Regions from separate parts of the Hydrogenophaga sp. GW101-3F08 genome, predicted to be linked through region 2. Evidence: predicted binding sites of a transcription regulator. Region 2 holds the regulator's gene; each other region holds the start of a gene.
The links. Region 2 encodes FNR, which switches genes on or off when oxygen is low (the NO sensors DNR and NnrR bind a similar motif). Its sites were predicted from a motif close to TTGATNNNNATCAA; they were not measured.
Positions count from the first base shown of each region.

Region 1: AC07YZ_RS22890 (TraR/DksA family transcriptional regulator) is a predicted target of FNR. The motif match lies at 4,520-4,533, and genes of this name have one in related genera.
Region 3: AC07YZ_RS15930 (DUF3149 domain-containing protein) is a predicted target of FNR. The motif match lies at 3,923-3,936, and genes of this name have one in related genera.

Region 1 is NZ_JBWKZP010000012.1:61,645-68,351, reverse strand. Features, by position in the region: gene AC07YZ_RS22910 (MFS transporter) at 1-883, shown strand, start outside; gene AC07YZ_RS22905 (FIST signal transduction protein) at 1,014-2,318, opposite strand; gene AC07YZ_RS22900 (PhaM family polyhydroxyalkanoate granule multifunctional regulatory protein) at 2,362-3,486, opposite strand; gene AC07YZ_RS22895 (enoyl-CoA hydratase/isomerase family protein) at 3,521-4,360, opposite strand; gene AC07YZ_RS22890 (TraR/DksA family transcriptional regulator) at 4,627-4,986, shown strand; gene AC07YZ_RS22885 (hypothetical protein) at 5,041-5,490, shown strand; gene AC07YZ_RS22880 (VOC family protein) at 5,541-5,984, shown strand; gene AC07YZ_RS22875 (ABC transporter substrate-binding protein) at 6,160-6,707, shown strand, end outside.
Region 2 is NZ_JBWKZP010000002.1:798,359-805,065, reverse strand. Features, by position in the region: gene AC07YZ_RS09400 (sulfite exporter TauE/SafE family protein) at 1-73, opposite strand, end outside; gene hemN (oxygen-independent coproporphyrinogen III oxidase) at 146-1,525, opposite strand; gene fnr (fumarate/nitrate reduction transcriptional regulator Fnr) at 1,705-2,424, shown strand; gene AC07YZ_RS09385 (hypothetical protein) at 2,524-2,817, opposite strand; gene AC07YZ_RS09380 (nitrogen fixation protein FixH) at 2,895-3,191, opposite strand; gene ccoG (cytochrome c oxidase accessory protein CcoG) at 3,234-4,700, opposite strand; gene ccoP (cytochrome-c oxidase, cbb3-type subunit III) at 4,771-5,679, opposite strand; gene AC07YZ_RS09365 (cbb3-type cytochrome oxidase subunit 3) at 5,706-5,843, opposite strand; gene ccoO (cytochrome-c oxidase, cbb3-type subunit II) at 5,860-6,609, opposite strand; gene ccoN (cytochrome-c oxidase, cbb3-type subunit I) at 6,621-6,707, opposite strand, start outside.
Region 3 is NZ_JBWKZP010000006.1:50,168-56,874, reverse strand. Features, by position in the region: gene AC07YZ_RS15965 (phosphoribosyl-ATP diphosphatase) at 1-68, shown strand, start outside; gene AC07YZ_RS15960 (DUF4870 family protein) at 65-454, shown strand; gene AC07YZ_RS15955 (histidine triad nucleotide-binding protein) at 470-832, shown strand; gene tatA (Sec-independent protein translocase subunit TatA) at 958-1,200, shown strand; gene tatB (Sec-independent protein translocase protein TatB) at 1,295-1,795, shown strand; gene tatC (twin-arginine translocase subunit TatC) at 1,795-2,586, shown strand; gene AC07YZ_RS15935 (Do family serine endopeptidase) at 2,646-3,803, opposite strand; gene AC07YZ_RS15930 (DUF3149 domain-containing protein) at 3,997-4,137, shown strand; gene AC07YZ_RS15925 (Nif3-like dinuclear metal center hexameric protein) at 4,298-5,104, shown strand; gene pdxA (4-hydroxythreonine-4-phosphate dehydrogenase PdxA) at 5,113-6,189, shown strand; gene mscL (large conductance mechanosensitive channel protein MscL) at 6,253-6,681, opposite strand.

The DNA of each region.
Region 1 (6,707 bases), on a different contig from region 2:
GGCCGACACCTCGCGCTGGTTCACCCGCCGCCGCGGCATCGCGCTGGCGATCTGCATGAGCGGCAACTACCTGGCCGGCGCCGTCTGGCCACCGGTGATCCAGCACTTCATCGACCACGGCGGCTGGCGCCAGGCCTACACCGGCATCGGCGTGTTCTGCCTGCTGGTGATGTTGCCGCTGGCGCTGGTGCTGCGCCGCCGCCCGCCCGCGCAACCCGGCCCGGAACCCGCAGCCACGGGCGGCCATCACCCCGCCACCGTCCAGGGCGAGCGCCCGCTCGGCCTCTCGCCCGGCACGCTGCAGGCCCTGCTGTGTGTGGCGGGGGTGTCGTGCTGCGTGGCGATGTCGATGCCGCAGGTGCACATCGTTGCCTACTGCACCGACCTGGGTTTCGGCGCGGCGCGCGGCGCGGAAATGCTCTCGGTGATGCTGGGCATGGGCATCGCCAGCCGGCTGATCTCGGGCTGGATCTCGGACCACATCGGCGGCCTGCGCACCCTGCTGCTGGGCTCGGTGCTGCAGGGCGTGGCGCTGCTGATGTTCCTGCCCTTCGACGGCCTGGTGCCGCTGTACCTGATCTCGGGCCTGTTCGGCCTGTTCCAGGGCGGCATCGTGCCGAGCTACGCGCTGATCGTGCGCGAACACTTCTCGCCCGCCCAGGCCGGCGCGCGCGTGGGCACGGTGCTGATGGCCACGCTGTTTGGCATGGCGCTGGGCGGCTGGATGTCGGGCGCGATCTTCGACCTGACCGGTTCCTACCAGGCGGCGTTCCTCAACGGCATCGCCTTCAACCTGCTCAACATCGGCATCGTGCTGTTCCTGCTCAAGCGGGCCCGTGGCACGGGTGCCGGCCAAGCACGGGCTGGGGTTGTTACTGCCTGAGCGTTTGCCGTCCGCGTGACCGCCATGCAGAAACGGTCCAACCCAAGGGCACCGCCGCCGGGCCGGCTTTGCCGGACGGCCAGTGCCGCCCCCCTGAGGGGGTAGCGCGAAGCGCTGCGGGGGTGTCGTTCTACGCGGGCATGGTGAACACGGTCAGCACGCCGGTGTAGCCGTAGAGCCTGTGGTGCGCGATTTCGCCGCCGGCGAAAAAGCCGACCAGGGGCACGTCGCCCAGGGCCCGGCGCACGATCTGCAGCTCGGCGCTGGGGGCGCCAAAGTGCGGGCCACCCCGGCCGGCGCAGCTCACGTACACCGCGCCGGCGATGCGACGCGCCGGGTGGGGCGCGGTCTCCAGCTCGTGGGCCGCCAGCGCCGTGGCCACCGGCAGGCTGAGTTCTTCGGGTTCGAGTTCCTCGCGGATCTCCGCGCACACCCGCGTGAGGTCGGCGCGCGCGGCCTGCGCGTTGCGTTCGCACAGCGCCAGCCGCGTGCCCGGGGGCGGCGTGTCGGCAATGGCGATGCCCCGGCGCCCTGGGTCCAGACCGATGATGTGGCGCACCAGGACTTCGGGGCCGAACTGGCCACGCGCCTGGCGCTCGCGCGGGCCGGCGGCGTCGGCCAGCCGCTGCTGCGGCAGGGTGAGGCCCACCAGGGTGGTGCGCAGCCGGTCGATGGCTTCCTGCGGCCGCTCCAGCGTGATGTCCAGGGAGCGCAGCAACACGTCCAGCGCCGGCTCGCCGTCGAGCGAGAGCACGAGGTTGCCTTCGATGGCGCTGATGCCGCGCTCCCGGTCCACCGGTTGCGCGCCCTGCGTGACGCGAGACACCAGACCCACGTCGGGCCCGAAGGCCACGCCGCTCAGACCACCGTGAAACACGCCACTGGCCGCGCCATGGCCGCGCAGATTGCCCGCGCTGCTGAAGGCGAACTGCACGCTGGCGTCGCGGCTGCCCGCCAGACCGCCGAACAGATACCCGCTGGCGGTGCGCTCGGCCACCTCGGCGATCAGCTCGGCCAGCTCGGGGGTGCCGCTGTCGGCGTGCACCAGCGCGGTGTGGGCCACGAAGCCGTCGGCCCCCGGCTCGCGCCCGCTGGCCGAGAGCGGGGCCACGCCGCTGAACACGCGGTACTGGTCGGGGCTGAGGTCGCACAGCATCACGGCCAGCGCGGGTTCGTCGAAGTACTCGACGTTGTTGGCCGACACCCCCACGCCCACCGTGCCGGCCCAGTCGGTCACCTCGGGCAGCTCGGCGCTGAGGTGCTCCAGGATGGCCCGGGCCTCGCTGGCGTAGTGGTCGGTGATGTAAAGCAGCGCCAGCGCAGGCGCCTTGGCGTGGTCGGGCAGCGCCATCTGCGCGCGCAGCTGCGCCAGCACCAGGGCGGCGGCCATGCGCCATTGGGGGTGGGTGGCGTGGGCGTAGGGAAAGAGTTTCATGGGGTATGGACCACGCCGCTGGCGCCGGGTTCAGTCCGCCCGATCAGCGTCGGCGTGCGCCGCGCGCGGCCTTGCCGGTGGCGGCTTTTTTGGCCGTCGCTTTCGGGGGCGCCGCCTTCGCCTTCTTCGCGACCGTGCGGGTGGTGGGGGCCTGGGCGGGCGGGGCCGGCTGGAAGCCGGTCATGGGGAAGAACGAGGTGGGCAGCGGCCAGTCGCCCGCGGACAGCGGCTGGACCGGCGCCGAGCGGGCAGCCGGTGCCGCGGCGGTGCGCGTGCGCGCGGATGCTTTCCTGGCCACGGGCGCGGGGGTGGCTTTGCGGGGAGCGGTTTTCTTCGCCGCCGGCTGGGGCGTGCTCTTGCGCCCGGTCACGGCCCGCGCCGCCGCCTGGCCCAGGCCGCGCGTGACCTTGCCGGCCACGCCGGTGGCGGTCTTGACGGCCTGCTCGGTCAGGCCGCTGGCCACCTGACGGGTGGTGTCGAGCGCGGTCTGTTTGGCCACGTCTTTCAGCGCGCTGGCCGCGATGGTCTGGAACTGCTGCGACAGGGCGCCCCACCACTGCATGGGGTCCACCACGCCGCCCGCGGGCGCGGTGGCCTGGGCGGCGGCGGTCGGTCGCGCCCGGGTCTTGCGGGGCCGGGCCGCGGGCGGAGGCGCCGGTTCGTGGTCTTCCTCGTCCTCGTCGTCGGTGGTTTCGTCGGCACCATCCGCCCCCGCCTCGGCGGGCGGGGGGCTGCCGTAGGTGCGGGGCGGGATCTCGAGACCGGCGAAGGCGGTGTGGGCGGGGGCGGCGGCGGGCGCGCCACCGGTGAAGCTGGCCACGGTGTCGGCGGCCTTGATCTTGAGCGCGTTGGCCACGTCGCCCAGGCTGAAGTTCATGTTCTTCAGCGTGGCCAGGGTCATCTTCTGCACCTCCAGCGCCTGGATGGTCGCCCCCAGCGCCTTGGAATTCTGGTCGAGCCAGAAGTGCACGGCCTTGAGCTCTTCGATGCGTTTTTCCAGGTCCTCCACGTTGAAGGTGGGAGCCACCCAGTTGCCCAGGTTGGGCAACTGCGGAATGCTGTTGCCGATGCCTTGTGCCACGCCCCCGGCGGCCTGGCCGGCGAGGTTCTGCAGGAACTCAAAGCCCGGCACGAATTTGCCGAAACCGCTGCCCGATGTGTCGCTCATGAAGGTCTCCTGATGGGTCGTTCCGCGGTGGCTCTCAGCCGTCCACGCCGTAGCGGGGCGCGCGCCGTTCCCGCAAGGATGCCACACCTTCGTGCACGTCGGGGCCCCCAAAACCCATGAATTCCAGGGCCAGCGAGGTGTCGAACGCCGGGCCGGCCTGGCGCAGCCAGTTGTTGAGCGAATACTTGGTCCAGCGGATCGCGGTCTGGCTGCCGCTGGCCAGACGGTCGGCCACTTCATAGGCCTTGTCGAGCAGGGCTTCATCGTCCACCGCGAGCGACACCAGGCCGATGCGTTCGGCCTCTTCGCCGCTGATGGGGTCGCACAGCATCAGGTAGTACTTGGCCTTGGCCAGGCCGCAGAGCAGCGGCCAGACGATGGCGGCGTGGTCGCCGGCCGCCACGCCCAGGCGGGTGTGGCCATCGACGATCTTGGCGGACTTCGCGGCGATGGAGATGTCGGCCAGCAGGCCGGCCACCAGGCCCGCGCCCACGGCCGGGCCGTGCATGGCGCTGACGATGGGCTTGTCGCAATTGATCACGTTGTAGACCAGGTCGCGCGCTTCTTTCCAGACGCGGGTGCGCACCCCGAAGTCGCTCGCCATGTCCTGCACCAGCGCCAGATCGCCGCCGCCCGAAAAACCCAGGCCGCTGCCGCGCAGCACGGCGCAGCGCACGCTGTCGTCGCGCCCCACATCGCGCCAGATCTCGCTCAGTTCCCAGTGGCCTTCGTGGCCGGCGGTGGGCAGCTTGCCATTGCCCCCCGGGCCGTCGGCGCGCATCTGGATGTCGAGCACCGAGGGCACGCCCTCCACGGGCGGGCCACGACGGGTGATGGCGAGGGTCTGGTAGCGGCTGTAGTCCACAGGGGTCATGCTGGTCTCCGTTGCCGGGGTCTGACGCCCCGGGATCTGGGTGGAATGATCGGGCGATTCTGCCCCGTTTGACCGGCCGAACCGGCCCGATTCGCCGGAAATCCGCGCCACGGCATGGCGCTGGGGCGCGGGCCAAAACCGCGTCCCATCAGGTGGGACTTGACGTGTGTCAACGCCCCTGTCACGGTACAGGCGCAGTATGTCTGTCATGGCGCCGTCGCGAGCCATCGCCCGGAGCGCTTCCGAGAACCACGAGGAGAGCTTGCATGAGTCAGAACGTTTCCGACACTTTCGCCAACCAGCTGCGCGAGATGCGCACCGAGTTGCTGGGCCAGTTGCGTGGGCAGCGCGGCGGCAAGATTGGCCGCGCCGAGGCGGCCGCGGACGCCCGCGAGGCCAGCAGCGATGACTGGGCGCGGGCCGAGACCGAGCGCGACCTGGCCTTCGGGCTGGAGGAACGCGAGTCCGCCGAACTGGTGGCCATCGACGAGGCGCTCAAACGCATCGCCGACGGCAGCTACGGTCTGTGCATCGACTGCGGCGTCGCCATCGCCACCGCACGGCTGCACGCCAACCCGACCGCGTTGCGCTGCGTCGCCTGCCAGGAGAAGGCCGAGCAGGCCTGACCCCGACCGCACCGACCCGCGGCCCATTGCTTTCATTTGTTCAGGAGGTTTCCCATGCCCACTTTTCACGCCGTCGTCTGGATGGACCGCCGCGAGGCCCACGTGTTGAAGTTCGATCGTGAGCATGTCGAGTCCGAGAGCATCAAGTCCCGCTCGCACCACAAAGCCACCGGTGGCCACGTGGGCTCGCACCAGCTGATGCACGGTCGCGGCCCCGCGGCCAGTGGCAACCACTCCCCCGAAGGCGGGCACAGCTCGACCGACGAAAACTTCTACCACGAGGTCGCGCAGGCGCTCCAGGGCGTGCGCGAGATTCTGGTCACCGGCCCGGCCCAGGCCAAGGACGAGTTCCGCACCCATTGCCAGCACCACGAAAAGGACATCGCCAGCGCCATCGTCGATGTGGTCTCCGCCGACCACCCCACCGACCGCCAGCTGGTGGCCATGGCGCGCCAGTATTTCCTGAAGCACGACCAGAACGCCGGCGACCCCACGCAGCGCTGAGCCGCGGCGGCGGCGCTGCACATTCACGGGGGGTTTGCTATCCTGCCCGGATGCCGACCCACAGCCCTCAGACCCTTCCCGCCCGAAGCCTGTTCCACCTGGCGTTTCACGTCACCGACCTGGACGAGGCACGCCGCTTCTACGGTGGCGTGCTGGGTTGCGCCGAAGGCCGAAGCACCGACACCTGGGTGGACTTCGACTTCTTCAGCCATCAGATCTCGCTGCACCTGGGCGAGCCCTTCAAGACCACACGCACAGGCCGCGTGGGCGACCACCTGGTGCCCATGCCGCACTTTGGTCTGGTGCTGTTGCTGCCCGACTGGCGGGCGCTGGCCGAGCGGCTGGAGCGCGTGGGCACGGACTTCGTGCTGCGCCCGCAGGTCCGTTTTGAAGGCCAGCCGGGGGAGCAGTGGACGATGTTCTTCTGCGACCCGTTCGGCAACCCTATCGAGATCAAGGGTTTTGCCTCGCTCACGCAGGTGTATGCCCAATGATGGCGGCGCGGGTACCGATGCGGTGGGTCGATGAGCGGCCCGTTCGCGGCGCCAGACGTCGCCACACGCGCGTCGGTTGGCCGGTAGCATCGACCCCCTGAACGTCGCTCAAGAGGCGCGCACCCAGCGCCCGAGCCTGCATCCCCAAACACCCCCATTTCCCCACCAAGCCATCATGCGTTCATCCTCTTCCTCCTCCGGTCTTTCGCGACGCACTTTCAGCGGCCTGATCGCCGGCGCAGCCGTGCTGGGCACACCCGCCTTGAGAGCCCAGTCGGGCAACCGGGTGGTGCTGGGCCAGTCGGCCGCGTTCACCGGCGCGGCCGCCCAGTTGGGCATCCAGTTCCATGCCGGTGCCAAGCTGTACTTCGACCAGCTCAATGCCCAGGGGGGCGTGAACCAGACCCAGATCGAGTTGCGCCAGCTCGATGACGGCTACGAGCCCGACCGCTGTGCGGAGAACACGCGCAAGCTGCTGGACGACGAGGTGTTCGCGCTGTTTGGCTACATCGGCACGCCCACCAGCGTGGTGGCGCTGCCGCTGGCGATCAAGGCCCAGACCCCATTCTTCGCCCCGTTCACCGGCGCCATGGGGCTGCGCCAGCCGTTCAACCGCATGGCGTTTCACATGCGGGCCTCGTACAACGACGAAACCGCACTGATCGTGCGCCAGCTCACCAACCTGGGTCTGAAGAAGATCGCGGTGTTCTACCAGAACGATGC
Region 2 (6,707 bases):
CGCAGGCCGCGCCACACATGGCGACGCAGTGGGGCCCGCCGGCCAGCCCCATGAAAAGGGCCGTGATCGCCATTGAAGTCTGCATGAGGGCACTGTAGCGCAGTCGGCAGCCCAGGGTGCTTCGGGCTTCGAGTCGAACAAGCGATCAGATGATCTTGGAGAAACGTGCCCGGTCCTGGTCCACCTGCAGGTTCTTGTCGAACACCATGGCAATGGCCCGCACCAAGAACCAGCCCGTGGCCGTCACCTGCACACCACTGTCGTCGATGGTGACCAGCCCATGTTCGGCCAACCCGGCCAGCGCCTCCAGTTCGCGCGCGAAGTACGTCTTGAAATCGATCAGGTGTCCAAGTTCGATCGACTCGTACTGGAGCTGCCCCTGGCACATGATGGACATGATCACCGACCGGCGCAGCAGATCATCGCGGGTCAAGGCCAACCCGCGCACGATCGGCAGTCGCCCCTGATCGAGCGCGTCGTAATACTCCTCCAGCGTCTTGGCGTTTTGGCTGTAGGTGGCACCAATGCGACCGATGGCCGAAACACCCAGCGCGATCAGGTCACAGTCTGGCTGGGTGCTGTAACCCTGGAAGTTTCGGTGCAAGCGCCCCTGCCGCTTGGCCACGGCCAGCGCATCGGTCGGCAAGGCAAAGTGATCCATGCCAACATAAACGTATCCAGCGCCCATCAGCGCATCGAGCGAGGCCGACAGCATGGACAGCTTGTCACCGCCGCTGGGAAGCTCCGCAGAGATGATGCGTCGCTGAGGCTTGAAACGCGAGGGCAGATGCGCATAGGCGTAGAGCGCAATGCGATCCGGGCGCAGGGCATTGACTTGCGCCAGCGTGCGGGAGAACGACTCGGGCGTCTGCAGAGGCAGGCCGTAAATCAGATCGACATTGACCGACTCAAACCCGATCTTGCGCGCCGTGTCCACCAGCGCGAACACCTGCTCGGCCGGCTGTACGCGGTGGACCGCCTTTTGCACAGCGGGGTCAAAGTCCTGCACGCCAAAGCTCAGGCGGTTGAAACCCAGTCTGGCCAGGGTCTGCAGGCGCTGGTCGGTGACGGTTCGGGGATCGACCTCGATCGAGTATTCGCCGCCTGGCACCAGTGTGAAGTTTCGCCGGATCATGGCCATGAGGTCTTCGAGTTCGGCGTCCGAGAGGAAAGTGGGTGTGCCGCCACCGAGGTGCAACTGTGAAACACTGTGCCCCTGACCGAAATGCTGGACCTGAAGATCGACTTCACGCGACAGGTAGCGCAGATACTCGGCGGCGCGCTCATGGTGCTTGGTGATGACCTTGTTGCAGGCGCAGTAGTAACAAACCGACTCGCAGAACGGGATGTGCACGTAGAGAGACAGGGGCAACGCCATCGACCCGGCCCGGCGTTGCTCCAGCGCCTGGACATAGTCCTGCTCGGTGAAGGCTTCAACGAAACGATCAGCGGTCGGATAAGAGGTGTAACGCGGTCCGGGGACGTCGAATCGCTTGAGCAATTCGTTGGAAATGGCATGACTCACAAACAATTCTCCAGTTCTTCAGCTTTACTGTGCATCATGCACAGGGCGAGCCCCTTGATCTTGATCAAGCCCACCCGTCATACTCGGGTTGACCCTGAGTTCCCGTCTCTGGAAACCGATGCTCGCTCGACAGGCTGCGGAACCATGGGGTAAGCTCGGGCTGCAATTCCGGGAAAAATATGGACGTTCATAGCATCAAAGTCGCCTGTTCAAGCTGCAACCTGCGCGAGTTGTGCTTACCCATGGGATTGAATTCCGAAGAGATGGACAAGCTCGACAGCGTGATTTCTTCGCGACGCAGGATCAAGCGCGGAGCGGCGCTGTTCAACACCGGTGACAAATTCACCTCGTTGTATGCGGTTCGTTCAGGTTTCTTCAAGACCTGTGTGACCACGGCTGACGGCCGGGACCAGGTCACGGGCTTCCAGATGACAGGCGAAATCATTGGTCTGGACGGCATCGTCAGTGACCACCATTCCTGCGATGCGATTGCGCTGGAGGACGCCGAGGTCTGCGTCATGCCGTTTGACGATGTCGAGCAGCTGTCGAGAGAGTTCACAACCCTGCAGCACCATGTGCACAAGATCATGAGCCGTGAGATCGTGCGCGATCACAGCGTCATGTTGTTGTTGGGCAGCATGAGGGCGGAAGAGCGGCTGGCCGCCTTCCTGCTCAATCTGGTACAGCGCCTGCATGCCCGAGGCTTCTCGCAGTCGGAGCTGATTCTTCGCATGACCCGGGAAGAAATCGGGAGCTACCTCGGCATGAAGCTTGAGACGGTGAGCCGCACGTTCTCGAAGTTCGTCGAGGAAGGCACGATCGAGGTCAAGCAACGCTACGTTCACATCAAGAACACCGACGCGCTCAAACAGATCGTCAACCCACAGTCCTGTCGCTGAACTCAGGCAGCGGCTTCTGGCCCGCATCCGGCATACCCCAAAAACCAAGCCCCGCCGAGACTGCTCGGGCGGGGCTTGATTTTTGAGCAACAAACTGCTTCAGGAACACGAACCGTTCTTGGCACAGTCGCGAGGTCGCTCCTCCAACGGAACGGGACAACGGTTGACCTCGAACGGGGACATGGACAAGAGCGCTGTGAGTGAGCTCGACACCATGGTCACCAGCCAGAAAACAAAGAAGGCCATCGTATAGACGGCCTGCCTGGACATCTCCAGCGGTTGCCCGAACCAGTGCAGATCACTGGGATCGACCATGGCAAACACGATCATCTCCAGTACGGCGGCCACCAGAAAAGCCGGCCATGCAATCCACATCCATCGCTGAGCCCACATTGTTTTGTCTCCTTGGGTTCTGTCGCTGACTCGGAGGTTGTCGTGATGCGCCTCACGAAGCTTTGATCATCACACACCTATTCGTCGGTTGGAACCACCGGTGAGGCCGCGTGATTGCGCGCCTGGTGGGCGGGCTGCAGCTGGATCAGCGCGTCAATGCGGGCCTGCCCTTGCAGCGACCGCGCGACCTGGAGGTTGCGCTCGTAGTCTTCCTTGTCGAGCACGGGATCGGCGCCCTTCACCGCAATGACGGCGGTGATGATGCTCGCGACCACCACCAGCAATGGTCCCCCCACCACCAGCCACATGTGGGGAACGCGCCACCAGGAGACAGAAGGCTTAGGGTCCGGATTTTTGAGGGTTGCGGTATTCATTGAAGACTCCAGAGTGGTCGGTGGATGGGCGACGTCCGCATTTCAGCGCGGGATAAGAAAGGCTGCTTTTTCGGTTACCTGGGATGCCTCATCCCCTGTGGACCGGATCTCGAAGTGGATCGGGTGGGACCCGCTGGGTGCCGTATCGGGTGGCACCTGCACCCGCAGCACCGCAGACCGGACTTCCGTGGGCAACACTTCAATCTCGGCTTCCGACGCGATGGTGATGCCCTGCAACCCCGACACGCTGATCACGTAGCGCTGCGTGCTTTCGGTCGCGTTCATGACCTGCAGCCTGAACACGTTTTCGATGCGCCCCTGCTCCACCATGCGAGCCAGCACGCCGCGATCACGAATGACGTCGACCTTGAGGGGGGTGCGCAAGAAGAGGCTGATCATCACGGCGAGGGTGATGGTCAGCAGAATGCCGGAATACACCAGGACCCGTGGGCGCATCGCGCGGCGGATCATCTGCCGGGTGCTCCACCCTTGCGCCATGCCATTTTGCGTGGAGTATTTGATGAGGCCACGTGGATAGCCCACCTTGTCCATCACCTCATCGCAGACATCGATGCAAGCCCCGCAACCGATGCACTCGTATTGCAGGCCTTTTCGAATGTCGATCCCGGTGGGACAGACCTGCACACACAAGGTGCAATCCACACACGCACCCAGGCCCAGGGCTTTCGGGTCCGCCTTCTTGGAACGCGGTCCACGCGGCTCACCACGTTTCTCGTCGTAAGTGACGATCATCGTGTCCTTGTCGAACATCGCGCTCTGGAAGCGCGCATAGGGGCACATGTACTTGCAGACCTGTTCGCGCATGAAGCCGGCATTGCCATAGGTGGCAAACCCGTAGAAGAAGATCCAGAAGGTTTGCCAAGGGCCGAGGGACGCCGCCAGGGACAGCGAGGTCAGCTCACGAATCGGCGTGAAGTAGCCCACGAACGTGAAGCCGGTCCAAAGGGCAAACAAGATCCAGAGCGCATGCTTGATCCACTTCTTGCTGAACTTGGCGGCCGACAGGGGTGACTGGTCGAGCCGCATGCGCGCGGACCGGTCACCTTCGACCTTTTTCTCGATCCACAGGAATATCTCTGTGTAGACCGTCTGTGGACAGGCGTAGCCGCACCACAGGCGCCCTGCCACGGCCGTGAACAGGAACAGTGCCAGCGCCGAAATGACCAACAGCCCCGTGAGGTAGATGAAGTCCTGCGGGTAGAGCACCAGGCCGAAAATGTAAAAGCGGCGCGCTTCGAGATCGAAGAGCACCGCTTGACGCGCATTCCACTCCAGCCAGGGCAAGCCGTAAAACACGATCTGCGTGATCCAGACCGCAATCCACCGCCATTTGGAAAACAGACCAGCGACCGAGCGCGGGTAAATTTTCTGGCGAGAAGCGTACAGAGAAACCATCACCTCGTCGCCGGCAGCATCTCCTTGCGATGGTTCCGGGGTGATGGGAATGATCGGTTTGCTGCTGCTGACGTCTGGCGTGGCGGAAGTCACGAGGAACCCGTGGTTGGTGAAAGAAAAAAGGCTGCGCGGTCAAAGCGACCACACAGCCTCCTCGGTTGCCTTAATTGGCGGGCTTGTTCGACATGCCCCAGACGTAGGACGCGAGCACGTTGATCTGCGCTTCGTTCAGCAAGGCCGACTGCCCGGGCATCTGGTTGGTGAATCCATTGTTCACAGCGCGGATGATGGCTTCTTCACCCCAGCCATGCAGCCACGTACCATCGGTCAGGTTGGCAGCACCCACCGCCGCCATCCCTTTGCCATCCATGCCGTGGCAGGCCGCACAGGCAGCGAACTTTTCTTTGCCCTGGGAGGCTCGCACGGAGTCGTGCGGACTGCCAGACAGGCTCAGCACGTAGTTCGCCACGTTGCGCACGTCTTCAGCACTGCCCACGGCAGCAGCCATCGGGGGCATGACACCGATACGGCCCTGAGCAATCGTCTTTTTGATGGTCGCATGGTCACCACCGCCCAGCCAGTCACCGTCGGTCAGGTTGGGAAAGCCCTTGGCTCCACGGGCATCAGAACCATGGCACTGGGCACAGTAGTTCATGAACAGACGCTCACCAATGGCCATGGCTTGCGCATCGCCAGCGATCTGCTCCGGGGTCATGCCGTTGAATTTGGCGTATATCGGGGCGATGGCCGCCTCCACCTTTGCAACCTCGGAGGTGTGCTGCCCCTGCGAACTCCAGCCCAGTACACCCTGGAATTTGCCAAACATGGGATACAGCGCACCGTAGGCCAGCGCGAAGAGCACCGTGATGATGAACAGATAGACCCACCACCTGGGCAGCGGGTTGTTCATTTCCGCCAGATCGCCGTCCCAGACGTGACCGGTGGTGTTGTCGGCATGGGTGTTCGCCTTCGTGGTGCCACTGATCCAAAGCAGGATCAGGCAGGCGATGATGCTGACCAGTGTCAACCCGCCCACGTAGAGGTGCCAGAAATCACTTGTAAAGTCGCTCATGATGTTTCTCTTGTTGGTGCCGCGGTTTAGTCGTCAGTGAAGGGCAGTTGGGCTGCCTCGTCAAAGCTGGCCTGGTTGCGTTTGGACCAGGCCCATACCACGATGCCCACGAAGGTCAGCAAACTGACCACCGTGACGATGCTGCGCAGATCGTTGATGTCCATGGTGGGCCTTCCGCGGTTATTGCTTGGTACCAGTCGCCGCGACGGGCGCTGGCTCAACAGCCGGAGCGGTAGGCGCTGCAGCCTCGGCCGCCGGAGTCACATCAGCAGCAGCGGGTGCCGGAGCCGCCTCGGCAGCCGGGCGGCTGGCGCTGCGAGCGGTGCCCAGCACCTGCAGATAGGCGATCACGGCTTCCATCTGGGTCTTACCCTTCACAGCTTCGACCGACTGTGCGATCTCTTCGTCGGTGTAAGGCGCGCCGAGCGTACGCAGCACTTCCATGCGCTTGGGCATGACGTCCGCATTCACCGCTTTCTCGCCAAGGAATGCGTACGCGGGCATGTTCGATTCAGGCACCACATCGCGTGGGTTGGTCAGGTGGGTGCGATGCCATTCATCGCTGTAGCGGCCACCCACACGGTGCAGATCAGGACCCGTGCGCTTGGAACCCCACTGGAACGGACGGTCGTAAACAAATTCGCCAGCCACCGAGTAAGGGCCATAACGCAGCGTCTCGGCCTGGAACGGACGAATCATCTGCGAGTGGCAGTTGTAGCAACCTTCGCTCACATAGACATCACGACCGGCCAGCTGCAGTGCGCTGTAGGGCTTGAGGCCTTCGATCGGTGTGGTGGTGGACTTCTGGAAGAACAGGGGCACGATTTCAACCAGACCACCCACAGCCACCACGAGCGTGATCAACACGATCATGAGGAAGTTGTTGGTCTCGATCCGTCCGTGGCCTTCGACTTTTTCGTTGTTTGCCATGTTTCTACTCCTCAGGCGTGTGCGGGGTTGACGGCGAGGACGGGCACGTCCACGACACGGCCCTGACGCATCGTCATGATGACGTTCCAGAGCATGAC
Region 3 (6,707 bases), on a different contig from region 2:
AAGAGAAAGCACTGCGCAAGGCGGTCGCGCGCGAGTCCGATCCCGCAAGCCCTGGAGGCGAGTCATGAGCGACATTGTCGATGTGGAAGCCGTGGACAGCGAGAAAGCGCAATCGCTCAAAAGCGTGGGCTGGCTCAGTTACATCCTGCATCTGATCGTCGCCGTGGCGGCGGTCGTGCCCGGTGCCCAGGTGGGCGCTGGCCTGTTGCTGGTGGCGCTGGTGATCGACCTGGTCAAAAAGGATGATGCGGAAGGGACTTGGCAGGTCAGTCATTTCCGCTGGCGCATCCGCACCGTGATCTGGGCCGGCGTGCTTTACATCGTCACGCTCCCGCTGTGGTTTTTGCTGCTGCTGCCGGGAATGATCGCCTGGGCCGTGATCTCCATCTGGTTCCTCTACCGCATCGTCAAGGGCATGGTGCGCATGAATGCCAATCAACCCATGCCCGACTGATCAGATTCCCGAACCATGAGCGCACACGACCCGAACTGCATCTTCTGCAAGATCATCGCCGGACAGATTCCGTCAAAAAAGGTCTATGAAGACGAAGATATTTACGTCTTTCACGACATCCACCCTTGGGCCCCCGTGCACTTCCTCATGGTGCCCAGGCAACACATCCCGTCGCTGGCGCAGCTCACACCCGAGCACGAACGCCTGATGGGGCGCATGATGGTGCTGGCCCCCCGGCTGGCTGCGGAGCAGGGCTGCAACCCGTATCCCGATGGCGGGTTTCGCATGGTCTGCAACACCGGCGTTGAGGGGGGGCAAGAGGTGCACCACCTGCACCTGCATGTGATGGGCGGACCGCGCCCCTGGTTGCGCGGTTGACTGCGGTTCCGGCGTCCTTCTGCCCGTCCGGAAATTCCCGCTGGACGGGCTGCTGAACTCTTGCCCGGGCTTAGAATCCCACCCACAGCGTCAGGCGCACCACTTCTATATGTTTGGAGAAAATCATGGGTTCTTTCTCGATTTGGCACTGGTTGATCGTGCTGCTGATCGTTGTGATGGTTTTTGGCACCAAAAAGCTCAAAAACATCGGTTCGGATCTGGGCGGCGCCGTCAAGGGCTTCAAGGATGGCATGAAGGAAGGTGGTCAAAGCGCGGCGGATGCCACGTCCGCGCCTGCCGGTCAGGTGACGCAGGACACCCGCACCGACAAAAACACCATCGACGTTGAAGCCAAGCAGAAAAGCTGAGCTTCTGAGCCCGCCGGCGCAGCCCGTGCGCATTGCCCCGGCGACCACTGGGCTTGATTCCAATGCCCGACCTTGCCCGCAGGATGGCTGATACATGATTGATCTGGGCATTTCGAAACTCGCTCTGATTGGGGCGGTGGCGTTGATCGTCATCGGCCCGGAAAAATTGCCGCGCGTGGCGCGCACCGTGGGCGCCTTGCTGGGCAAGGCGCAGCGCTACGTGTCCGACGTGAAGGCCGAGGTCAGCCGGTCCATGGAGCTCGAAGAGCTCAAGAAAATGAAGGACTCGGTGGAGAGCGCCGCCCGCGATGTGGAAACTTCGGTGCAGAGCGGCGCCAGCGACTTCGAAAAATCCTGGTCCGAAGCCACCGCCGGCCTGGACGGCACGTCCTACGGTTCGGACAGTCATGACGCCATGGGCTCCATCGGGTCTTCGCTGTACCCGGTTTACAAACATCCGAAAAAGAACTGGCGCATCAAACAGAACGCCATGCCCCAATGGTTCAAGGCGCGCACCGGCGTGCGTACCCGAACCCAGTCCGGTGCGGCCCGCGTGGCCCGTTTCCGGCCCCGCTCTTCCTCCGCTCCCCGCTGATGTCCGATCCCAAAGATTCCACCGACGAACTCGCCGGTACCGAGCAGCCGTTTGTCCAGCATCTCATGGAGTTGCGAGATCGCCTGCTCTACGGGATGGCGGGGCTGGGTATCTGCATGGCCTTGCTGGCGATCTGGCCCGGCCCCAGCGGTTTGATCGATCTGATCGCGGTGCCCATCCGGGCACACATGCCCCCCGATGCCAAGTTGATCGCAGTGGGTGTTTTCTCTCCTTTTTTCGTGCCCATCAAGGTCTTGGCCATGGCCGCCCTGCTGCTGTCGCTGCCATGGTGGATGTACCAGATCTGGGCCTTTGTGGCGCCTGGCCTATACAGCCATGAGAAGCGGTTTGCCGTGCCGCTGATCGTTCTGGGCAGCTTGCTGGCCTATGTCGGTATTGCGTTCGTGCAGTTTTTCGTGCTCGACAAGATGTTTGGCTTCATCCAGCAGTTCACGCCCGCCAGTGTGGCCGCGACCCCCGACATTGCGTCGTATGTCGAAGCCATTCTTTCGCTTTACCTGGCGTTCGGTCTGGCGTTCCAGGTGCCTATCGTGGTGGTGCTGCTGGTCAAGATGAACATGGTCTCGGTGAAGCAGCTCAAGGAATTCCGGGGCTATTTCATCGTCGTGGCGTTCATCATCGCGGCTGTGGTCACGCCGCCCGATGTGATCTCTCAACTCGCCCTGGCCGGCCCCATGTGCCTGCTGTATGAGGTGGGCATCTGGGGGGCGCAATGGTTCATCAAGAGCACAGCGGCCCCTGAGCAGACGGCCGAGGACGCCGCCAAATAAGGCGAACCCGCCGCGCACAAGGCTCGGCGGGTCTTGTCCAATCGCGGCGCACGTGAATTTCAGCGCTGTTCCTGCACGGTGGGTTGTTGCGTTCGCTTGCCTGGTATGACGTCGATCCGGGTCTTGCCATCCTTGCGCACCACATCCAGTGTCGCGGCCTGCCCCGGTGTCAGGGCGGCCACGGCGGACAACAGCTGTGCCACGTTCCCCACGCTGCGTCCGGCCACGCTGGTGATCACGTCTCCCGGGCGGATGCCGGCCTTGGCGGCCGGACCGTTTTGCAGCACGCCGGTGATGATGACGCCAACGCCCGACTCGATGCCAAAGCTTTCGGCCAATTCGGCGGTGAGGTCCTGGGGTTCCACGCCGATCCAGCCGCGAGTGACCTGACCGTCCTTCACGATGGCGTCCAGCACGCTGCGCGCGGTGGAGGTGGGGATCGCGAAGCCGATGCCCATGGACCCCCCCGAGCGCGAGTAGATGGCGGTGTTGATCCCCATCAGATGCCCATTCACGTCCACCAGCGCCCCACCCGAATTGCCGGGGTTGATGGCCGCATCGGTCTGGATGAAGTTCTCGAAGGTGTTGATGCCCAACTGGGTGCGTCCCAGGGCGCTGACGATGCCGCTGGTCACCGTCTGGCCCACCCCGAAGGGGTTGCCGATGGCCAACACCTGGTCGCCGATGGACAGCGCGTCCGAGTCGCCCAGCGTGATGACGGGCAGGTCCTTCAGGTCGACCTTGAGAATGGCCAGGTCGGTTTCGGGGTCGGTGCCAATGACCTGTGCCGCGCTCTTGCGACCGTCGTTGAGAATCACCTCGATTTCATCGGCTTCTTCGATCACATGGTTGTTGGTGAGGATGTAGCCAGCGGGGCTGACGATCACCCCCGAGCCCAGCCCCGCCTGGGGCTGTGATGGATTCTGGTCACCAAAGAAAAAGCGGAACCATGGATCGGCGGCTTGCGGGTTGTTCTCAGGCGCCTTGCTGGTGTTGATGCTGACCACCGCGGGCGACGCGGCGCGCGCGGCCGCTCTGAAGCCGTTCGCTGCGATGTTCTCGTTGGCCGTGGCCGGGGTGGCGGACTCCAGCACCGGGACCACCGACGTGGTGAGCGCGCGCCGATCCAGCCAGTCGGGTTTGAGCGTGGCGATCACGAAAAATGCGGCCAGCAGCACGGTCACGGATTGGGCAAAAACCAGCCAGAGTCGTTTCATGTCAGATAGAGGTTGAGGGTTCTTGAGTGCTCGGGATGCCGGGCTCACAGCGGAAGATTCCTCGTCATTGTCCCGCATATGCCTCCCATATACCTCCGGATCTGCGGAGTTCAAGTGAATTGACGCAGGTCAATGCACCGGTGATGCCGCCGCAGTGCAATGGGCGCTCCTCAATGAAGAAATGGAGCAAGCGATGAAAGCCTTGGTGGACCTGTTTTCAACCGACTATGGATTGTTCAGCATTGCAGGCATCGTCTTCATGATTGGCATGGTGATCTGGTTCTACCGGTTTTTCATGCGCAAGATGGACGAAGGCGAGCGCGCCCAACACTGAGGGTGCGACGACCCCATAGTCCGGTGGACAACCACCACCGGCTGTGTGGGGGGAGGCTGGGGGCGGCCCAAGGGGGCGGGTGTCAAAATGGGGTTCTGTGCCAGAGCCACGTCGGGCCTATGGGTTCGATGCCATTTGCCTCCAAAGGCTGTTTTTCCCCATGAGTTTTTCCGCACCCAAAGACCCTCAGAGCCCGCTGCCACCGCCCGCCGTCACGCGGGAAATGTTGCTGGGTGCGCTGGACGCACTGCTGCAACCAGCGCTGTACCGCGATTACGGCCCCAACGGGCTGCAGGTGGAAGGGCGTGGCCACATCCGCAAGTTGGTCACTGGTGTGACCGCCAGTCGGGCGCTGATCGACGCGGCCGTGAGTTCGGGGGCCGATGCCATCCTGGTGCACCACGGGCTGTTCTGGCGTGGGCAAGATGGCCGGGTGACAGGCTGGATGAAGCAACGTCTATCGCGCCTGCTGGCGAATGACATCAACCTGTATGCTTATCACCTGCCGCTGGACGGCCATGCGGCGTTGGGCAACAACGCGCAGCTGGCGCGGCAGCTGGGCATTGACTTGTATGAGGGGGAGCGTGGCCGTTTCGGTGAGCAGTCGCTGGGCTTCATCGGGCGGTGGTCCGCACCCTCTGCGGGCGCCTTGGCGGCCCATGTCGGGCGCGTGCTGGGGCGGTCCGTGACGTTGGTGGCCGAGCCTGATCGCCCCATCGAACATGTGGCTTTGTGCACGGGTGGCGCACAAGGCTATTTCGAAAGCGCCATTGCGGCGGGTGCTGATGTGTTCATCACCGGCGAAATATCCGAACCCCAGGCGCACTACGCTCGCGAATGCGGCGTGGCTTACCTGGCCTGTGGACACCACGCGTCCGAACGTTACGGCGCACCCGCGGTCGGTGCCCATGTGGCGGCCCAGCTGGGACTGGCGCATGAATTCATCGACATTGACAACCCTGCCTGAACGGTTCCATGAGCACGTTTCCCACATCGGCCGCCTTGGTCGGCGCGCCAACCACTGTCGAATCACCGGTGATTCTGACCATGGGCGACCCGGCGGGCATCGGTCCGGAAATCGTCGTCAAAGCATTTCACGAGCGTCCCGAGTTGCTGCGGCAGGTCGTGGTGGCGGGTGACGTTGCGACGCTCAGGCGCGCAGCCCGTCTGGTGCAGGCGGATTCGGAGTCGGTTGCCGGGCGGTTGATGGTGGCGCAACTCGCCGAGGTGTCTGACTTTGGCCAGCTGCCACCGGGTTGCATGGCGGTGGTGCAGGCATGTGATCTGCCGCTGCCGGTGCCGCTGGGATGCATCAGCGCAGCCGCTGGGCGGGCGGCGGCAGATTGCATTCTTTATGGCGCTCAAGCCGCGCTGGATGGCCGAGCCCGCGCCTTGGTGACCGCGCCGATTCACAAGGAGGCGCTGGCCGCGGCCGGTGTGACACATCCTGGGCATACCGAGATGCTGCAGGCCTTGGCGGCTGAGCACCTGGGGCTGGGTGTGACGGAGCTTCCCGTTCGCATGATGTTGAGTTGCCCGGGCCTGCGCACGGTGCTGGTCAGCATCCATGTGTCGCTGCGGCAGGCGCTGCAGGCCGTGACACTGGATCAGGTGTTGCAAACGCTTCGGATCACCCATCGTCATTTCAACGCGGTGGGCTGGCCCCATCCACGGATCGCCGTCGCGGGGTTGAACCCGCATGCCGGCGAGGGCGGTTTGTTTGGCCTTGAAGAAATCGAGGTGATCGAGCCGGCGGTGCGCCAGGCGCGGGAAGAGGGCATCGATGCGAGTGGCCCATATGCGCCCGACACGGTCTTCATGCGCGCACGCCAGGGCGCATTCGATGTGGTGCTGGCGATGTACCACGACCAGGGTCTGATTCCCGTCAAGCTGCTGGGGCTGGAGCATGGTGTGAACACCACGCTGGGGCTGCCTTTCGTGCGCACCAGCCCCGATCACGGCACCGCGTTCGACCTGGCCGGCACGGGCCGAGCCAGCGCCGCGAGTCTGCTGGCCGCTGTCGACGCGGCGCTGTCGGCCACGCGGCGCTGAATCTGCGCTCAACGGCGCCCCCGATTCGCAAAAGTGGATGCGGCCGTTCGGACGGCGGCCGAGCTACTTTTTCAGGCTGTCGCGGATTTCACGCAGCAGCAACACATCTTCGGGCGGTGCTGCGGGGGCCGCCGGTGCGGGCGCTTCGGTCTTCTTCAGGCGATTGATCTGTTTGACCATCATGAAGATGATGAACGCCAGGATGAGGAAGTTGAGCGCAACGCTGATAAAGCTGCCATAGGCCAGCGTAGGGATGCCGGCGGCTTTCATGGCGGCCAGCGTCGGTGCCGTGCCCTCGGGAACCTTGCCGAGAGCCAGGTACAGGTTGGAGAAATCGAGGCTGCCGAAGATCGATCCGACGATGGGCATGATCACATCATCGACCAGCGATCCCACGATCTTGCCGAAGGCGCCACCGATGATCACACCGACCGCCAGGTCGATCACATTGCCCTTGACGGCAAACTCCTTGAACTCTTGCATCATGCCCATGGGGGTCCTCCGGATCGTATTGGGTT